Regions from separate parts of the Mesorhizobium sp. B263B2A genome, predicted to be linked through region 2. Evidence: predicted binding sites of a transcription regulator. Region 2 holds the regulator's gene; the other holds the start of a gene.
The links. The regulator LexA, encoded in region 2, represses DNA repair genes until DNA is damaged. The targets are predictions, from matches to a motif close to TGTTCNNNNTGTGTTCNG.
Positions count from the first base shown of each region.

Region 1 (7,081 bases), on a different contig from region 2:
TCGGCGACAATTTCGGCAACGCCGTGCATCTTTACGAACGCGACTGCTCGGCGCAGCGCCGCCACCAGAAAGTGATCGAGGAAGCCCCTGCCCCCGGCATGACGCCGGCATTGCGCAAGGCCATGACCGACGCCGCTGTAAAGGCCGCCAAGGCGATCAGCTATTCCGGCGCCGGCACCATCGAATTCATCGTCGACGCCTCGCAAGGCCTGCAAGCCGACCGCTTCTGGTTCATGGAAATGAACACGCGCCTGCAGGTCGAGCATCCAGTCACCGAGATGGTCACGGGCACCGATCTGGTCGAATGGCAGCTGCGCGTCGCCAGCGGCGAAAAGCTGCCGAAGACGCAGAGCGAGATCGCGCTTGCCGGCCATGCTTTCGAAGCGCGCATCTATGCGGAGGATGCGGCCAAGGGATTCCTGCCGGCAACCGGCATGCTGCATCATCTGAAATTTCCTGAAGCAGCCGCCGAAGGGGCCACGATGCGTATCGAGACCGGCGTGCGGGCCGGCGATGCCATCTCGCCCTATTACGATCCGATGATCGCCAAGCTTGTCGTCCATGCGAAGGACAGGCAGGCAGCGCTGGAGGCGCTCCGTACGGCGTTGTCGCAAACCGAGATTGCCGGCTCCACCGTCAACACCGCCTTTCTTGCAGCTCTGGCGGCCGATCCGGATTTTTGCGCCGGAGACGTCGACACGAGCTTGATCGGCAGACATCAAGTGGTGCTGACCGAGGTCGCGCCGCCGAGCGGCGAGGTCATCTCGGCAGCCGCCCTCGCCGCCTCCGGCGCGGAGGCATCGCCGGGTTCGGACGACCCATGGTCGTCGCTTGCCGGCTATGCGCATTTCCACGGCGTGGCGCGGCGTACGCGGCTGAAGTTCGGCGAGGACGACATTGTGGCAAAGGTTTCGGTGCGGCCGGACGGGCGCTTCCAGGTCGCGCTCGACGCACCCTATGACAGCACCAATTCGCATGATTTCCGCGCCGTTCCGCGCCTCGCCCGCTGGCCCGGCCACGTCACCGTGTTCGAAGGCGCCGTTGGCTATACATTCGCGGTTCCGGACCCGCTAGCAAGGGCGGATGAGGCGGCTGCCGCCTCCGGCAGCCTGCGCGCGCCGATGCCGGGGCTGGTGAAGCTTGTGCGCGTGGCGAAGGGCGATGCGGTGATCAAGGGCCAGCCGCTGCTGATCCTCGAAGCGATGAAGATGGAGCACACCATCGCCGCGCCGCATGACGGGCTGATCGCGGAGATCGCCACCGAAGGGTCGCAGGTCACCGACGGGACCGTGCTGGTCCGGTTCGCCGAGGACAGCCATGGCTGAACGCCTGGTTGCTGGTTGACTAAAATAGCTATGTCGGCAGGACAGAGGGGGCCGCCATAGAGTGCCGACCAAAACGAAAATGGCCGGGCAAGCCCGGCCATTTCCAACAGCGAAATAGGCAGCGATTACTGCGCGATTGGCGCGTACTTGCCGTCGTGCCACTGGTTGATGTCGTAGCTGGCATTCTTGAGGTCGCCCTTCTCGTCGAAGGTGACATCGCCGACAACGGTGCTGATCGGCGTGCCGTTCTTCAGGGCTTCGGCAACCTTGGCCGGATCGTCGCTGCCGGCGCGCTTGATGCCTTCGGCGAACGCCTGGACCACGGCGTATGAGAACAGCGTGAAGCCCTCGGGCACGAAACCGCCGGCCTTGATCTTCTCGACCGCTGCCTTGGCTTCCGGCTTTGCCTGCGGATCCGACGGGAACACGAACATGGTGCCCTCGCCGGCCGGGCCGGCAACCTGCCAGAATTCCGGCGAGGCAATGGAGTCCGGCATGATCAGCTGGAACTTCAGGTTCTGTTCGGCCGACTGACGCAGGATCAGGCCGGCTTCAGGATGATAGCCGCCGAAATAGACGACGTCGGCCTTCAGATCCTTGAGTTTGGTGACAAGGGCCGAATAGTCCTTCTCACCGGGATTGATGGCGTCATAATAGACTTCCTTCAGGCCACCGGTGTTCATGGTTGCCCTGACGGCGTCGGCCACGCCCTGGCCATAAGCGCTCTTGTCGTGCAGGATGACGACGTTCTTGCCGGCATACTTCTTGGCGATCCATGGGCCAATGAAGGCGCCCTGCGCGTCGTCACGCGTATAGAGGCGCATGATCGTCGGCCAGCCGGCCTTGGCCGCGGCGTCGGTCAACACCGGGTTCGAGGAGGCCGGGCTCATCATCAGAAAGCCGGCTTCGGCATAGACGGCCGAGGCCGGAATGCTCGAGCCCGAGCAGGCATGGCCATCGATGAACTTGACGCCATTGGCCACGATGCGGTTGGCGACCGACACGGCCTGCTTGGGATCGCATTGGTCGTCCTCGATGTCGAGCTTGATCATCGAGCCGTTGACACCGCCCGCGGCGTTGATGGCATCGGCGGCGGCCTGTGCGCCCTGCTTGAACTGATCGCCGATGGTGGCGAGCTGACCGGTCATCGGGCCGACCACCGAAACGGTGATGTCGTCGGCGAACGCGACCGGCGCGCTCATCATCAGGCCGAAAATGGCCGCGCTCAAAATACTCATTTTTTTCATGGTGATAGAACTCCTCCACTCACGCACGGCCGCCCGGCCGCGCTTCTTCCAGAGAGGCCGGACAATTTCATCCTTCATTGGGCCTGTCTAGGCGCATTGGCGCCGCTCGATTGGGCCTGGGGTCCCTCATCCACGCAAAAAAGCCACGCCAGCCTTGTTTCGGCTGGTCGTGGCTTTTCGCTCGTCGGGCTGTTCCGCAAGCGCCCCCGCACCCCGAGCCCAACGCGCCTTCCCTGTCTTTTCCAAGCCCATGATCTCGGCCTGAAAACCGGATTCCCATTTCGGGATCATGGTCTTTCGCACGGCTTGGACCTGTCTGGCCTGCCGCATTCTTGTCGTTGATGGCCTGTAGCCTGGCTGTCTGCGCAGCCTTGTCCCTGTCGTGGCCCGACCGTCTCCGCGGTCTTGGCCGGAGCGTGCCCGTCTGGTGGAACTCAGTGCATGGTCATCCATTCGCGGGCTTCGCGCAGCGCCTTGGCGATCTCGACCTTCGACATGGCCGCCGACAGTTCCGAGCGCAATTCCGCGGCGCGGGCCGAGCCCTTGATGGCGGCGATGTTGAACCATTTGTGGGCGGCGACGACGTCGGTCTCGCAATCGCGGCCGGTTGCATACATCATGCCCAGTTCGAAAAGGATGTCGGCCTGGGCAGTTGCCCCCATGGTGCCGAAACCTGCTTCAAGCATTTCAAAACGTGCCATTTTAGTCCCCTGTCTGGCTCCCGAGAGCTGCCTCCGTTTGTCTTGTCCGGGCCGCTCTTTCGATGCTTTCGAGAATGCCGCGCAGGCTTGAATCCGCCGTTAAATGGCGTGCTTAATTTGAGGAAAACAAAGCTAAAACAAGAGGTAAACACAAAAATTCGTTAAGGATACGAAGCCAGCAATTCGGCCGGTTTTCGCAAAATTTGACGAAAATTTTCAGGGTGGGAATCAACACTCCGCTAACCACGGGAGACAAAGCCAATCCGGCGATCGTTTCATTTTCTCGCCGAAGGCGCGCTTTCAGGCGCCTTCAAAATCGGAAACTCTTCCGCAACGGCACCGCTTTTGTTTTGATGGGAGCTGGATTAGCTTACGTTTGCGTAAGCGGCAGACCGGCGAGGCGGAGCATCCGGCCGGCTATCCAAAGGGAGGAAGAACATGTTTCGAAAAGTGAGCCTGGCCCTTGCAGCCACATTGATCATGGCGGGCGCGGCGTGGGCCGATCCGATCGAGGGCAACTGGAAAACGCAGGCCGGCGACACCGCGGCCATATCCGGCGGCGGCTCGTTCTCCATCACGCTCAAATCCGGCAAATATGCCGGCAAGACCATCGGCTCGCTCAAGGCGGCCGGCGACAACAAGTACACCGGCAACATCACCGATCCGGCGAACGACAAGACCTATTCCGGCAAGGCGACGCTTTCGGGCACCTCGCTCAAGATGAGCGGCTGCGTGCTAGGCGGACTGATCTGCAAGAGCCAGACCTGGCATAAGCTCTGATCGGCTGCAGCCTTGCGACATGACCACGGGGCCCTGACGGGCCCCGTTTTCGTTTCATCGACACGCCGGGCGCCGGCGCTCCATGCCTTGCCGCTGTTGGCCGTCCTCGGGCCAGTCAGATCCCGTCAATCAATTTGAACCGCAGATGAACGCCGGTCTCAGAGCCGGTTCACAGGCGTCAGGGCATTCTCCGGCGTGTTGAAGGAGACACCACCGATGCTTGCTCGCCGCTTCACCATCGTCTGCCTGCTGATGAGCCTGTTTGGAATGTTCTTCGCCATTCTCGTCGCCGAAGCAGGCCGTCCGGCCCGCTCCTGGGACGAAGCCACCAGACTTTGCGGTCTCGCCTGCCCGACCAACCTTCGCCACTGAAACCAGAAAACCTCGAAAAGAAAAGCACAGACATCATGAACCGCATCGCCGCCAACGCCCTCAAGACCCTCCGGCTTTTGCCGCGGGCGGCGCTTATCCTGGTGCTCCTGGCCGCCCCGGTCCTGGCCGTGCCGATGATGCGCGCCGATGCCGGCTCGACCATCGAGGCTCCGGCGCTGAGGAAGTCAGGTGTCGGCTTCGTGCTGCTGGTCAGCCTGCAGCGTGGGTGAAGAAAAAATCGCGCTTTGGGCGCCTTCGACAGCGACACCCCTCCCAACCGCCCATCCAAGTCTCTATATTGAGCTATGGAAAAGCGAATCTACCCCCAAGCCATAGAATCAGTCGTGATGCCGGAGCCTTTTGGCCGGCAAAGCTTTGACAGGGCCGAGAAAGCCGTCGCGGCGCTGCAGGCGCTTTACGATCGCAATACCAAGTTCCTGCGCGACTCCTTCGCGGCACTGGCCGCCGGCGCCGACGGCAGCAAGCGCTACCGGGCCTTCTACCCGGAGATCGGCGTCACCACGAATTCGTTTACCCAGGTCGATTCACGCCAAGCCTACGGCCATATGCCGACACCTGGCCATTTCGCCACCACGATTACCCAGCCGCAACTGTTCGAGAATTACCTGGTCGAGCAGCTTCGCCTGATCATGCGCAATCATGGCGTGTCGGTGACGGTCTCGGAATCGACCACGCCGATCCCGCTGCATTTCGCCTTCCTGGAAGGCACCTATGTCGACGGGGCCGCCGCCGAACGCATCAAGCGGCCGATCCGCGACCTGTTCGACGTTCCGGACCTGGACGGCACCGACGACCAGATCGCCAACGGCACGTTCGAAGTGGCCTTCGGCGAACCAAGGCCGCTGGCACCGTTCACGGCGCAACGCATCGACTATTCGCTGCACCGCATGACCCATTATACGGCCACCAGCCCGCAGCATTTCCAGAACTTCGTGCTGTTCACCAACTACCAGTTCTACATCGACGAGTTCGTCGCCCGTGCGCGTGGCCTGATGGAGAATGGCGGCGGCGGTTATGTGGAATTCGTCGAGCCGGGCAATGTCGTGACCCGCGCCGGCGCCAGCGCGGCAAGCGAGGGCACCCCGCCCGCCCGCCTGCCGCAAATGCCGGCCTACCACCTGAAGAAGCCGAACCATGGCGGCATCACCATGGTCAATATCGGGGTTGGGCCTTCCAACGCCAAGACGATCACCGACCATATCGCGGTGCTGAGGCCGCATGCCTGGGTGATGCTTGGCCACTGCGCCGGGCTGCGGAACACGCAGGCGCTGGGCGACTATGTGCTGGCGCACGCCTATGTGCGCGAGGACCACGTCCTCGACGACGATCTTCCAGTCTGGGTGCCGATCCCGCCGCTGGCCGAGATCCAGGTCGCGCTGCAGGAAGCGGTTGCCGAAGTCACGGGCCTGTCGGGCTACGATCTGAAGCGCATCATGCGCACCGGCACGGTCGCCACCATCGACAACCGCAACTGGGAATTGCGCGACCAGCGCGGACCGGTGCAGCGCCTGTCGCAATCGCGCGCCATCGCGCTCGACATGGAATCGGCGACGATCGCGGCCAATGGTTTCCGCTTCCGCGTGCCGTACGGCACGCTGCTATGCGTTTCCGACAAGCCGCTGCACGGCGAGTTGAAGCTGCCCGGCATGGCGACCGAGTTCTACAAGCGCCAGGTGGCGCAGCACCTGACCATCGGCATCAGGGCAATGGAAAAGCTGGCGGAAATGCCGATGGAGCGGCTGCATTCGCGCAAGCTCAGAAGCTTTTCGGAGACCGCGTTCCAGTAGGCGGTCTCGAAGTCCCGGCGAGGCAATTCTTCGTCTTGCTCAGGCCGCAATTTGATCGATAAGCAGATCGAACGGATCGTCAGGCGACACTCGACAGACACGGCCTCAATGACAACAGGCGGCGCGCGCTCGAATATGATAGCTGGGGTGGCATTCCTGGCGATGACGGCATTGTCGCTCGCCTTGTTGGCCGGATTCCTCGGCACGCTGCATCCGGCCTTCGATTCCTTCTCGCATTTTCGCCTTCACCTGTGCCTGCTGATCGCGCTTCTGGCGTTGCCGCTGCTTGCCAGCTCGTTTCGGCTGCAAGCGGCCGTGGCGCTGCTCTTTGCGATCGCCAGCGTCGCCACGACGATGAGTACGCTGCCGCGCCTTTGGCCTGTGCAAGCGGTCGCCAAGCCCGTCGATCAGATCGTCTACCACCTGCTGCAGATGAATTTGCGCTACGACAATCCGACGCCGAAAAAGGTTCTTTCGCTGATTGGCCGAACCAACCCCGACGTGATCACGCTCAATGAGGTGTCGGCGATGTGGGAGACCGAGCTCGGTTACATCACCAGCGCCTACCCATACCGGATCCTCTGCCCCTACCCCAATGGCGTGTTCGGGGTGGCGTTGCTGTCGCGGGGGCCCTTTGCCGCCGACAGCGCGCCGCATTGCGAGCCGCGGGGCGCGATGGCGATCGCGGCGGTCGATTTCGGCGGCACCGCCGTCAACGTCGCAGCCATCCACCTCAGTTGGCCATGGCCGCGCGAGCAGAACTGGCAGATCGGTGAGCTCTCGAATTCGATTTCCTCGCTCGGCGAAACCGCCATCATGGCCGGCGATTGCAACGCCGTGCCGTGGAG
Region 1 is NZ_JAIUIU010000001.1:462,543-469,623, forward strand. It holds gene LB568_RS02300 (acetyl/propionyl/methylcrotonyl-CoA carboxylase subunit alpha) at 1-1,325, shown strand, start outside; gene LB568_RS02305 (branched-chain amino acid ABC transporter substrate-binding protein) at 1,451-2,572, opposite strand; gene LB568_RS02310 (sel1 repeat family protein) at 3,007-3,273, opposite strand; gene LB568_RS02315 (DUF2147 domain-containing protein) at 3,712-4,053, shown strand; gene LB568_RS02320 (hypothetical protein) at 4,270-4,425, shown strand; gene LB568_RS02325 (hypothetical protein) at 4,461-4,655, shown strand; gene LB568_RS02330 (AMP nucleosidase) at 4,773-6,233, shown strand; gene LB568_RS02335 (endonuclease/exonuclease/phosphatase family protein) at 6,369-7,081, shown strand, end outside.
Region 1: LB568_RS02310 (sel1 repeat family protein) is a predicted target of LexA. The motif match lies at 3,396-3,413, and genes of this name have one in related genera.

Region 2 (7,081 bases):
GACGCCGCTGCGCGAAGCATTGTCGCGCCTCGAAGCCGAACGCCTGGTCACCGCCATCAGCAATCGCGGCTTCGCGGTCGCCCCCGTATCCCGGGCCGAACTTGAGGATCTGGCGCGCGCGAGGATGGTCGTCGAGATACCGCTCTTCCAGGAATCGATGGAGAAAGGCGGCCGGGAGTGGGAAGACGCGGTTGTCACCGCGCACTACCGGCTCGCCCGCTGCAAGACCGCGGTGGACGACCCATCGGATGCCGCCGTCGACCAGTGGGACGAGAACCACGAGGCTTTTCATGCCGCGCTGCTGAGCGCTGCGACATCCAGCTGGCTGTTGCGGTTTCGCTCGACGATCTCGGACCAGCTGCGCCGGCACCATCGCTTTCTTGGGCTGGCGCCGACATTGCGGGCGGCGGCCGGCCTCAAGGACGGCTACGAAGAGGCCATGAACGCGCTGCGCGAGGCGATGGCGATCGAGCACCACACGGCGATCATGGAAGCCGCCCTGGACCGCGACGTCGAGCGGGCAAAAGCGCTGATGACGGCCCACATCGGTTATACGCTGCACGTCTATGTCCACAGCGAGGACGGCGACGCGAACAAGGACGTCGCGCGCGCCGGCAGCTTGAAAGCGGTTGCCGGATGATCTCGGCACCTCCGCATCGTCCGACGCTTGACGAGATTGCCGAAGCCCGCGATCGGCTGGCCGCCTGGCTGCCGCGCACCCCGCTGCTGCGCCTCGATCTTGGCCGTGCCGACCAGCGGATATTCCTCAAGCTCGAGACCCTGTCGCCGATCGGCGCCTTCAAGCTCAGGCCGGCGCTCAATACCTTGCTTTGTCGTGACGCCGATGAACTCAGGCACGGTGTTGCGACCGTCAGTTCGGGCAACATGGCCTATGGGTTGGCCTGGGCGGCACGGGCTCTTGGCGTTCCGATGGCCGCCTACATGTATGCCGGCGCGCCGCAGACCAAGATCGACGGTGTCCGCCGTCTTGGCGGCGAGGTGCGCTTTGTCTCCCACGAGACCTGGTGGCGCTACATCACCGCGATCGAGCGGCCCGACATTGACGAACTTCTCATCAATCCCGTCACCGATCAGGCGGTGTTGGCTGGCAACGGCACCATCGGCCTCGAGATTGTCGAGGATCTGCCGGAGGTCGATTTCGTGCTGACGCCATATGGCGGCGGCGGCATGACGACCGGCGTTGCAAGTGCGCTCAAGGCCCTTCGTCCGCAGGCGAGGGTCTTTGCCGTCGAGGACGAGAACGCGGCGCCGGTCACCGCCGCACTGGCGGCCGGACGTATTGTCGAGATCGAGACACGGCCCTCCTTCATCAAGAGCATTGGCGGTCCCTCCCTGATCCCCGAGCTATGGCCGTTGGCGAACCAGCTCATCGACGGTGCCATCGCCGTCAGCCTGCAACAGGTGACGGAGGCCATGCGGCTCCTGTTCTCGAAGGCCAAGGTCGTCGCCGAGGGCGCGGGCGCCGCCTCGCTGGCCGCGGCTCTCAGCAGTGAGCGGGCGACCGGCAACGTCGTCTGCGTCATCTCCGGCGGCAATATCGATGCGGAATTCTATGCGCAGGTGCTGGCCGGTGCGATCCCGCCAGCCTGATCCCGTACCTGCTTCCGAACCGGCGATTGTTGGCGTTTTGATTTCGTTTCGTTCACGGCAGGCAAGCCGATCGCAAGCGCCGAAATCGGCCTCGACGGGCTCTGCCGTCGGCTGATGCCGAGCCATGTCGCAAGACAGGCCACAGGCTATTAACCAAACATTTCAATGCGGGCGACGGGCGGCAACGGGCGAAAAACCCCGATTTCCGGCCTGTCCGGGCCGCAAATGATTTCGGCTCTCTTACCAAATTCACTAAACTTTAAACGGTTGCAGAACACAACTGGAACAGATAGTGTTTGTTCTGGGTTTGTTTTTCGATTCTGGATCAGAACCATTCTGGATCAAAACCCTTGTCCAGATGCCTTGGGGGCCGCCATGCTGACACGCAAGCAACATGAACTCTTGATGTTCATTCATGAACGGCTCAAGGAAAGCGGTATTCCGCCCTCCTTCGACGAGATGAAAGAGGCGCTCGACCTCGCCTCCAAATCAGGGATCCATCGCTTGATCACGGCGCTGGAGGAACGCGGCTTCATTCGCCGGCTGCCCAACCGGGCGCGTGCGCTGGAAGTGCTGCGGCTGCCGGATTCGATCGCGCCGGGCCTCAACGCGGCAAAGAAGTTCTCGCCAAGCGTCATCCAGGGGAGTCTCGGCCAAGGCGGTCTCGGTCAGGGCAGCCTCGGCCGCCAGATCAAGCCGGCACCGTCGCGCTTTGCCGCTGCTGGCAACGACGACGATGCGGTTCCAGCGGTGTCCATCCCGGTCATGGGTCGCATCGCCGCCGGTGTGCCCATCGATGCCATCCAGCATCAGACGCATACCATCTCGGTGCCGCCGGACATGATCATGGGCGGCGAGCACTATGCGCTGGAAGTCAAGGGCGACTCGATGATCGAGGCCGGCATCTTCGATGGCGACACGGTCATTATCCGCAACGCCGATACGGCGAGCCCGGGCGAGATCGTCGTGGCGCTGGTCGACGAGGAGGAAGCGACCCTGAAGCGGTTCCGCCGCAAGGGTGCTTCGATTGCGCTTGAAGCCGCCAATCCGGCCTACGAGACGCGCATCTTCGGGCCGGACAGGGTCAAGGTGCAGGGCAAGCTGGTTGGGCTGATCAGGCGCTACTGAGCCGGCACGGCACTTGGCTTGTCAGGTTTGCGATAGGGCTCCAGGCCTCTCGCCTCGCGCGAAAACTTTCGCTGCGCGTGCCAGGGCCGATACGGGCTGTCCACCGCGAAGCTGATGGTTGGCGGACCGGTGGCCGATTGGCGGTCGAAGAAGATGGCCGCACTGCCCTTGCGGGCGAGCTGCCGTTTGGTAACGACGAGAACCAGCGGATTGTGGCAGGCATCGTAGGCCGTCGCGTCATTGACGATGATCAGGTCGGCGAAGCCACAGGCCTTCCAGGTATCCTTGCGGTCTTCGACATGCGCTATGATCGCACCGGACGGGTGCCTGGCGAGACAGACACCGTCTGTGCAATAGAACGGCGCTCCCGGCGGGAGATTGACGGCATCAGCAATATCGAATTGTCCATCCGCCTTGTCGAATATTTCCGGCAGGATGATGGTTTCGGATCTCAGCGCGCGCTTCCAGTTGTCGACCGTGAATTCGTTCGGCCGGGCCCGGTTGACGGCGAGTTCGCCATCGCCGATCGGCAGCGCAACCAGCCGCGCGTCTTCCGAGACCAGCACATCCGGCGTGCGCGTATCGGACACCGTCAGCAGGCCGGCGATAGCGAATGGAAGCGCTGCAAGCCGCAGCCACGTCGTCGCCATCGTCGCGATGACCAGGGCAATCGTCACCAGCAGCACGGATTGCTGTGAGATAAGCCCGACCGCATCGACCGGAGAGCGTTCCGATATCCATGCCGAAACGGCGATCATCGCGGTCAGGCCCTTGCCCATCAGGTAAAGGGATGGCGCATCCAACCCGAACGGCATCAGAAGCGCGCTGGCAACGGCCAGGAACATCACGACTGAGACGATCGGCATGACGGCCAGATTGGCGAACAGGCTGAGCGGCGACACCCGCTGGAAATGCCAGATGGCAAACAGCGCCGTGGCGCTGCCGGCGATGATTGAGGTCATGGCCAATCCGCCTGTCGCCAGCAGGAATTTTCTGGTCAGGAAACCGGGCAAGGATCGCTTCGGCGGCGGCGGTCTGGTCTTTCCCGCACGGTGATCCGCCCAGCCGGCATAGGCTCCAACCAGGGCCGCGGTCGCGGCGAACGACATCTGGAAGCTCGGGCCGACCACCTCATGCGGGGAAACCAGGATGACGGCGATCGCCGAGATCGCCAGATTGCGCATGGTTAGAGCCGCGCGATCGAACAGGACGGCAATCAGCATCACCGCCAGCATGATGAAGCTGCGCTCGGCGGCGACGACGACGCCGGAGATGACGAGATAGGCGGCGATCGACAAAAGTGCGGCCGCGGCCGCGTATTTCTTCACCGGCCGGCGCGCGGAAAAGTCGGGGAACAACGCGAAGGCGCCGCGCAGCAGACCCATGATGGTGCCGGCGACCAGCGCCATGTGCAGTCCCGAAATGGAGATGATGTGATAGATGCCGGTGCGCCGCATCGCTTCGTTGATTTCGTCGGGGATGCCGGCGCGCACGCCGACGATCAACGCCGCCGCGATCTCGCCTTCGGCGCCGCCGACGCTGCCCCTGATATGGTCGGCAATGGCTTCGCGGGCGTTTTCTATCGCTGAGGAAAGGCGGGCCGACAGCGGCATGCCACCGTCATCGGCCGCAACGACTTTCGGATTGCCGAGAAAGAACCCGCTGCCGCCGATGCCGGCGAAATAGCTGTCGAAGGAGAAATCGTAGCTCTCCGGCCGCACCGGACCGGTTGGCGGCAACAGCTTGGCGTAGCCCGTGACAAGGGAGCCGGCGGTCATTTCCGGCGGTATCTTGCGTGCCGAAAGCCGAACGCGTTCCGGCGCGTAGCGCAGTTTCGGCCGGGCGGTCGACGTCACGTCGATGGTCAGCCGGATACGGCCGGTCTCCATCTCTTCGATCGAGACCACGCGGCCGCTCAGTTGCGTCGAGATTTCCGAGCCCAGCATCTGGGTTCCCGTGCGCCACGTCTCGACCTTGGCGGCGAGCAAGCCAAGCGCGCACAGCAATGCCGCCGTCATGCACAGATGGGTTTTCGGCCACGAGCGCGAGACAATCGCCAGGAAGCCCATGAGGGCCACCACCGCGACAGGCCTGGCGAAGTCCGGTTCGACGGTCAGCGAAAAATAGCCGATCGCGCCGATTGCAAGGCAAACCGGCACCAGCAGGAAGCCAATGCCGCGGTCAAGCTCCAGCTCCGCCGCCGCAGTGATGCCGTTGCGGAGGCGCGGCAATGACAGCCGGCCGAGTTGCCGGCGCACACGCACGATCCTGCCGGCCGGTGACGGAACTGGGGCGGGGATATCCGGTAGCGACTGCTTGCCTGAACCCGGCACGAGAGGCGATTGCGTCGGCAACTCGGCCGGCAGCGGCATCGCAAACAAGGACCGCTCGCTGACGCCAACAACTGCGTCCTCGCCCTGATCCGAGCCCCGGCTTCGTCCAGCCATCGGGTCTGCCCCTTGCACCCCTGACGCCCTATGGTACATGAACGCGCGACGCGCGAAAGTCCCCGCACCCCACACCCCGCTTCAGACGCTTCCCGAGAGTTCAATGTCCGACAAGGTCGTCACCCGTTTTGCCCCCTCGCCCACCGGCTACCTGCACATCGGCGGCGCGCGCACGGCGCTGTTCAACTGGCTGTATGCAAAGCATACCGCCGGCACGATGCTGCTGCGCATCGAGGACACCGATCGCGAGCGTTCGACCGAGGCGGCGACGGCCGCGATCCTGGACGGCCTCACCTGGCTCGGTCTGGGCTGGGATGGCGACGCGGTTTCGCAGTTCGAGCGCGCGCCGCGACACCGCGAGGTGGCCGAGGAGCTGGTGCGCCTGGGCAAGGCTTATTACAGCTACGAGACCCCCGCCGAACTCGAGGCGATGCGCGAGGCAGCGCGCGCCAAGGGCCTGCCGCCGCGCTACAACGGCCAGTGGCGCGATCGTGATCCGTCCGAAGCCCCGCCCGGCGTCAAGGGCGCAATCCGTGTCAAGGCGCCGACGGAGGGCGAGACCGTGGTGCACGACCGCGTGCAGGGCGAGGTGCGCTTCCCCAACAAGGATCTCGACGACTTCATCATCCTGCGCTCCGACGGCAACCCGACCTACATGCATGCCGTCGTCGTCGACGATCACGACATGGGCATCACCCACATCATCCGTGGCGACGATCACCTGACCAATGCCGCCCGCCAGACCGTGATCTACAACGCCATGGGTTGGGATGTGCCGTCGATGTCGCACATCCCGCTGATCCATGGCGCCGACGGTGCCAAGCTGTCGAAGCGGCACGGCGCGCTTGGCGTCGAGGCCTACCGCGCCATGGGCTACCTGCCGGAAGCACTGCTCAACTACCTGGCGCGCCTGGGCTGGAGCCACGGCGACGACGAGATCATGTCGATCAAGGACATGGTGTCCTGGTTCGACATAGGCGACGTCAACAAGGGCGCGGCCCGTTTCGATTTCGCCAAGCTGGAGGCGATCAACGGCGCCCATATGCGCCGCATGGCCGATGCCGAACTGTTGGACATCTTCATCGCCACCCTGCCCTATCTCGAGGGTGGCCCGGCGATGGCCGCGCGCCTCGACGACCGCAACAAGGCGCAGCTGCTGGCAGCGCTGCCCGGCCTGAAGGAGCGCGCCAAGACGCTGGTCGAGCTCGTCGACGGCGCCGCCTTTCTGTTTGCCACGCGGCCGCTGCCGATCGACGACAAGGCGGCGCTCCTGCTCAACGACGATGCCCGCAGGATCCTGCGCGGCGCTCACGAAGCTTTGAACGCGCTGTCGGGCGCTGGCCGGGCCGGGGCGGGGGCGGCCGCGGTCCGCGACTACGCACTGGCCGGTGGTCACAAGCTTGGCGCCGTGGCGCAGCCTCTGCGGGCCGCCCTGACGGGCAAAAGCACCTCGCCAGGCGTGTTCGACGTGCTTGCCGTGCTGGGGCGCGAGGAGAGCCTGGCGCGCATAGCCGATCAAATCGATTAGGAGCAAACTGGCCCAAGAAGATTGGCATTGAAAGGCGGGTTTCGCAGTGCAACATTAGGCCCTGGCCCAATCTGGCACGCACCCTCCTGAAATGCGGTGGCGAATACGCGCATTGCGGTGATTTCGACGTGTCGCTCTGCAGAAATTTGCCTTTGCCGGCATGAGGAAACGAGAAGGAGTTTGCAATGACCGAAGCTGCGACAAAACTGGAATTTGGCGGCAAGACCCAAGAGGCCACGGCAAAGCTGGAATTCGGCGGCAAGACTCATGAGTTCAAGGTGCGAAGCGGTTCCGTCGGGCCCGACGTCATCGACATCGCTTCGCTCTACAGCACCACCGGTGCCTTCACCTACGATCCCGGCTTCAC
Region 2 is NZ_JAIUIU010000003.1:279,592-286,672, reverse strand. It holds gene LB568_RS08640 (GntR family transcriptional regulator) at 1-640, shown strand, start outside; gene LB568_RS08635 (pyridoxal-phosphate dependent enzyme) at 637-1,611, shown strand; gene lexA (transcriptional repressor LexA) at 1,987-2,739, shown strand; gene LB568_RS08625 (ComEC/Rec2 family competence protein) at 2,733-5,186, opposite strand; gene gltX (glutamate--tRNA ligase) at 5,290-6,714, shown strand; gene gltA (citrate synthase) at 6,900-7,081, shown strand, end outside.